2 regions of the Paenibacillus sp. J22FR5 genome follow, and region 2 is predicted to be linked to the other one. Evidence: a T-box and tRNA genes for the amino acid it is inferred to sense, from the RefSeq annotation. Region 2 holds a T-box; the other holds one or more tRNA genes.
The links. A T-box is a leader RNA that pairs with one kind of tRNA and senses whether it is charged. The one in region 2 lies ahead of argS (arginine--tRNA ligase), so its partner is inferred to be a tRNA-Arg.
Positions count from the first base shown of each region.

Region 1: it encodes a tRNA-Arg, which carries the amino acid that the T-box ahead of argS (arginine--tRNA ligase) is inferred to sense. The anticodon was not compared.

Region 1 is NZ_JCAUAN010000011.1:135,934-139,176, reverse strand. It holds gene AC58P7_RS16575 (DUF4023 family protein) at 1-37, shown strand, start outside; gene AC58P7_RS16570 (hypothetical protein) at 198-329, shown strand; gene AC58P7_RS16565 (hypothetical protein) at 391-654, opposite strand; partial or broken gene AC58P7_RS16560 (uroporphyrinogen decarboxylase/cobalamine-independent methonine synthase family protein) at 704-1,377, opposite strand; cobalamin riboswitch at 1,527-1,726, opposite strand; tRNA gene AC58P7_RS16555 (tRNA-Arg) at 1,836-1,909, opposite strand; gene AC58P7_RS16550 (hypothetical protein) at 2,075-2,986, shown strand; gene tig (trigger factor) at 3,098-3,243, shown strand, end outside.
Region 2 is NZ_JCAUAN010000015.1:64,226-67,468, reverse strand. It holds gene argS (arginine--tRNA ligase) at 1-1,442, opposite strand, end outside; T-box leader at 1,491-1,709, opposite strand; gene AC58P7_RS19185 (VOC family protein) at 1,867-2,235, opposite strand; gene AC58P7_RS19180 (hypothetical protein) at 2,336-3,025, opposite strand; gene AC58P7_RS19175 (cytochrome P450) at 3,080-3,243, opposite strand, start outside.

The sequences.
Region 1 (3,243 bases), on a different contig from region 2:
TCAGACAGGCAAGAACTTGCCTCACAAGATGCACTAACGTCTTATGGCATGAGCAAAAGCCTGTAGGGAGAGATTCCTACAGGCTTTTTGTTTTTCAGACAGCCCCACTAAGTTGGAGAAGATAACCAGCATATTGGGTGCCGAAACCCTCCATACTAATGTGGCGTTCACTCTATAAATAGAAGGAGTTGCTTACCATGGGTAAAAAGAAAAATATGAATCAGAAAACGCAAAGCGCAATCGATCACTCGAAGCAATCATCTCGTATTCAATCGAATCTGGATTCAACAGAACCAGGTCACCATCAACCAAACAGACCATCCGTGTAAAATGACGGTAGTCGAGCACCCTTGCTGGGAATAAGGCAGGGGTGTTTCTCTTCGTCTAACCTTAGGAAGGGATGAGCTCGCTTCTGCTTGGTCGGAATAGCTTAGCAGCCTCGACCATAACGCGTAGAGCGGCAATGGTCTCTTCCTTGCCTCGCGTTTTCAAACCACAGTCTGGATTGATCCAGAATAGCTCAGGCTCTAGCACCTGAAGTGCACGCTCAATCATTTCAACCATTTCCGTTACGGAAGGGACGCGCGGACTGTGAATGTCATAGACACCAAGCCCGATTCCTTGATCATACGTATGCTCCTCGAAGCTGTGAATCAGCTCCCCATGACTTCTAGATGTTTCGATTGAGATGACATCCGCATCTGTAGATAGACTTAACGCGATCGAAATCAGCTGGATTCAATGACTGTACGAGAATTGGTTCATCGATTTGTACCCATTCCACACCTTCAGCAGCCAATTCTGTCAAAATACGTACATAGAGCGGGAGGAACAACGCAATAAGACGGTCGATTTCCTCAGCTTTATAACCCTTGCCCAACTTAAGGAAAGTAAATAAGCCGAGAATGACAGGCTTGCCTTGAATGCCAAGCTTCTGCTTTGCCTCCCGATAGGCTTCTAGTGGCTTGTTGATCGTCAGTTCCGGCCGTGCGTCTTGTAATTCAGGAACAATGTAATGATAGTTGGTGTTAAACCATTTCGTCATTTCACAAGCCGTCGCCCCTTGGCTGCCGCGAGCCATCGCATAGTACGTTGCAAGAGGTACTTCGCCGCCTGCGTAAAGGAAACGGTTTGGAACTAGTCCAAACATAGTAGACGTGTCTAGAACGTGATCGTACAAGGAGAAGTCGCCGACAGGGATAAGGTCAATCCCTTTTTGCTGCTGCAGGCGCAGGTTATGAAGACGGATGTCTTCAATTTGCTTTGAAAACTCGCTTTCATCCAATTTGCCTGCCCAGAAAGCTTCTAAGGCTTTCTTCCACTCACGATTTCACCAATTCTTGGATATCCTAAATTACTGCTCATTAATGCGCACATGTTGTAATCCTCCTCAAATTTTGTTGTTTACGACCTCCGGAAATCAAAAAAGGGCATCCCTAACCTTAATAAAAAAGGTTAAAGATACCCTGTGTATGTGTATACAGTGTTTATGATCTCTAACACCTCCCTATCTCCCGTAGGTAAAAACAGTGCTGTCAGAATTAGGCAGGTCTCCTGGCTCCAGAATCCTCGTCAAACACTAGCCTTCCCGATCCTTCGATCAGTGGCACCTCAAGCGTCGACTCCTCTGTTACAGTGGCGGGACCGCGTCGGTATTACACCGAACTTCCCTTTTAAGCTCTCGTTTATTTGGCTAAACAAGAGCACCTATTCCCACAATATGCAATTGATGAATACTATACATGATATCGCAGATCATGCAAAGACTTTTGTTTTTTAATGTTCTGGAAATGAAAAAAAGACCGCGATTTCTCGCGGTCTTTCCTCTTGCTTGACGTCCCAGGAGGGATTCGAACCCCCGACCGCACGCTTAGAAGGCGTGTGCTCTATCCAGCTGAGCTACTGAGACATAGGTCACTTCTTACCGCATGGACGTGATCCGTTTGGCGAAGCAAGAGTTATAATATCATATCGATTTGTAGGAAGTCAACACTTCTTTGAATATTTATTTTTGCATTCATTTGGTCGATGGAGTAAACTGTCACAAGCGAGACCACGAACAGAGGTGATCCCTATGTCAGACCCTACTTTGGATAATGTCATCCTTTTTCCTAAAACAGAAAAGTTTTATGAAGACGAGCTAACGAAGCTGTTACGCTCCGAGCAATATAAAGAAGCACTTGAGATGCTTACTTATCTCCTGCAGTTTCCCACTGTCGACACGAATAAATCCGAGCAATGGGAAGCCTTGCGACATTGGTTGCTCACAATGTTTCCAGAAACGATGTTTCCATCTACAGAGGCAGACGAGAAGGATTCAGAGGAAGAATCCGCCTTATTGCGGCAGTACATTCATGAAAAGGCAGCCTCAGATGATGGAGCTTTTGTGATGAAGTTGCAAAAGATGCTTCAAGAAGGAACATTGGAAGGACAAGTTAGCGCCTTGGAACAGCTTGCTTATATTGAGCAACCCGAGGTGAGCCAATTCGTAAAGACCTGGCTTTGTGAAAGGGCCAGACACCCGCATCTGCAATTCAAAGCACTGCAGACGCTTAAACAGATGGGGGAGCATGGGTATATTGAGTTTCCCAAAAACGGTAAAACCGTGCTCGTCGAAATTGATGAAACCCCGCTTACCGCGGAGGATTTTCCATTACGTATTCGTGATATGATTCGCAGAGTCGGGGACATTAGTGAGATAAGCCAACCTGACTTTGTCTACTTTGCCACCCAGACTTGGCAGGAGTTTCTTGCCTATGCGTATGGAACCTCGATTTACACAGAGTTACTGAGGACAGAAGAAAGTGCGGTAGACGTGTGGGCCTCCGCGCTGCATGCGATTCTGCAAGAAAAATTGTTTGGTACCGTTGAGCGCGAGGAGTTGCTAGAAACGTATGGAATTGTGGATGCAATGACGCTGGAATGGAAGCGAGCGCACAACGTGCTTAGCGCTTTTGTCAAGCAATTTACCCCAGATCCTATCTAAGAACAAAGCGCGCCTTGAAATGAAAATGTTATATGGTATAATAGAATGGTTATAATGAGCTTAACGTGAAAAATATATGTCATGGTACATTTTTGGAGGGGAAGGCATAAAATGAAAGCAAGTTGGGAAAAAATAGAGAAGAACGTTGGCGTTCTTGAAGTTGAAGTTGGGGCAGAACGTGTAGCAGATGCTTTGGATAAAGCATTTAAAAAGGTATCAGCGAAAGTGAATGTTCCAGGATTCCGTAAAGGGAAAGT
Region 2 (3,243 bases):
AAATAGCTACCGTTTAGTTCCATTAAATGAGTAGGATATGCGTCTGCCTGCTGCGCTTTTCTCAACACGCTGCATGTTCTTGCGTACGTGTACTGGATGTACGGCCCTGTTTCGCCATCAAAGTTAAGTGCTTCGTCCCACGAAAAATCTATGTCTTTGATTCGATTCGCGTTCAAATCATTAAAAATAACAGCCCCAACCCCAACTTGCTCGGCAACTTGTTCTTTATTTACTAAGCCCGGGTTACGTGCTTCAATGAAATCCATGATTTTCTGAATCGCTTGCCCAAGTACATTTTCTAATTTAATCACGTTGCCTTTACGCGTCGACAAGGCTCCTCCTTCAATGCTCACACGACCAAATGCGACATGCTCAAGCCTGGATGCCCATGCATAGCCCATTAATTCAACAACCTTAAACCATTGCTGAAAATGAAGATTTTGTGCATAGTCGGTCACATAAATCAATTTCTCAAACGCATACTTATCCGCTCTGTATAAAGCAGCCGTTAAATCTCGCGTATGATACAGGGAACTGCCATCCTTTTTCAGCATTAAAGCCGGTGCCATGCCGAATGCATCCAAACGTACTAACCAGGCTCCCTCATCTTCTTCCAAGAGATGCTTCTTTTTCAGCTCGTGAATGACGGGATCCATCTTATCGTTGTAGAAGCTTTCACCTTGATAAGCGTCGAATTGGACGCCTAATAGCTTATAAATCTTTTGAAATTCAGTGATACTGATTTCGACGAACCACTGCCATAGAGTAATCGCTTCTTGATCGCCCTTCTCCATTTTCATAAACCACGAACGTGCTTGATCTTCTAGCGAGGGGTCCTTCTCAGCTTCCTCATGGAATTTCACATACAGGTGAAGAAGCTCATCGATAGCGCCACTATGAACAGCCTCCCTACTTCCCCACAAATGGTAGGCCACAATCAGTTTTCCAAACTGCGTACCCCAATCTCCTAAATGATTGATACCCACACAGGTATAACCGAGGAAAGAATGGATCTTATATAACGCATTGCCAATTACTGTGGATCTGAGATGGCCAACATGAAAAGGTTTCGCAATGTTCGGTGAAGAATAGTCGATAACCACCGTTCTTCCCTGCCCCAAATCCTGAGATCCATATTGTTCTCCAGCCAGTAAAATGCGCTTCACAAGCGTTTCAGCAAAGCGAGCCTTTTTGATATATATGTTTAAATAACCCGAAACGGCTTCTGTATAGTCTAGTTCCTCATCTTGGAGTGCTGCTTGCAACTCTTCAGCAATAACTTGAGGTGATTTACGCAGCGCTTTGCTAAGTCGAAAACACGGGAGCGACACGTATCCTTGGTCCGAACTCGTTGGGTATTCCATTAATACGGCGATTTCTTGCGCGTCGAAGCCCGAGAGAATACATGCAATTTTTTTAGCAAAATACAACTTTACATGAATCATGTGTCTCACTCCTTTTATGAAAATACAAAAAGCCCCCGTCTCTATATAAGAGACGAGAGCTATAAATTCCCGCGGTACCACTCTAAGTGTTAAACCTCATGTTTAACCACTCTGCTTCGTAACGGTCGACAGACCGGATTTACCTACTCCATTTCGGCAAACCATTTCCTGGGTCCGCTTCATTCGCAACATCCGTACCGGCTTACACTGACCCGGCTCGCTGTGACTGTCTGCTGGAATTACTGTCCCATTCATCAATATTTCGCTATGAATTTTTCAATATTTTACAAGGGATTTAGTGGAATGTCAAGGGAATATCTTTCGCTTCCTGGCATCGGCTTGCACAAACCTCTCATTGTTGTAATCTCTTCAGTTTTGAGTCGCGCCTTTTTTTATCCACTTCAGAAAAGTCTACAGACCATTATTCAATAAACTCAAGTCGATTACCGAAAGGATCATTTACATAGAAGCGTTTGATACCTTCATCTGTTCGGGCATCATCGTCAATTACTTGAACATTGTGTTGGCGTAAATGCTCTCTCAAATCATCTATACTTTGAACATGAAATGCAGGGTGGGCTTTGGTTGCGGGAATGAAGTCCTTTTGAACACCAATGTGAACCTGATGTGTGCCGCATTGAAACCATACACCACCACGCCGACTCAAGTTTTCAGGTTTTGGGATCTCACTCCATCCTAATAGTTGAGCAAAAAAATGTCTTGCATCTGTTTCACAGCCTTCCGACGCAGCCAGTTGAATGTGATCAATCCCAAGAAAATGAAAAGACATGATTTATCTCCTCCGCCAATGTTTCATTTAATGAAACTTAGTTTCATTACACGAATATTGTAACGGTTATTCCTTGATAAATCCATAAGTTTCTGCATATTTATTCCAATTCCTCTATCGTTTTTTCTTTTTGTCTTATATCACCAATATAATAAGCAAACACTTGCTCAATCGGTTTAAAATACAAATGCCCATCCTCTTCCCACGGCTGGAAATGGAGATCCATGCGCGAATCGTTCCAATTCTCGGGGGTGCCTTTCGTGTTCAATCGTCCCGGAACAACAGGCTCCTCGATGACCTTTGGAAATTCCTGATACCCGAACAACAGATTCTCATGCATCGCAATAATTTCATATTTGTCCCCGTGGAAAGCCCGCTCTTCCTGTAGCTGATAATGATAATAAATGTAACTGCTGATCATCTCAGGCTTCAAATGAGCGACCCTCCCCACCCGCGACACCACCGGTTGCTTTCTCAGCCAGTGTTCATAGCTAGCAGGTTCGTTAAAGTGGAACACATCCATCATTAGAATCCACTTACGTGGCTCTGTTTGACCAGGCCATTCTTTTAAAAAAGGGGTCCCTGCTCCTGCAATCTCATCGGGAGACACCTCTCGCTCCATGCATTCATAATAGAGGAATAGATTATTTCTCCAAATGAAAGCTGCAGCGGTCATAAGCTCTCCCTTTTCCACCAGGTTACGTGCTTGTTCACCTATCTTTAAAGCTTCAATTCCAGCGGATTCTTGTCCTTGCTGCCATTCAGCCCTATACATCAATCGTTTTATCATAGTTTTCTAGCCTCATCTTTTCATCACATAATATTTGCTGCATTTTCCTCGAAACTATTCCAACTGTAAGGACATTGACTCTAATCCTCGGAACAAAATATTTCTACGCCAATTTGGCTTGTCGTTTACCCTATTGAATCGTGGAAAGCGTTCCAATAGGACCGAAAGTGCTATCTCCCCTTCCATACGTGCAAGCGGTGCACCTAGACAGAAATGGG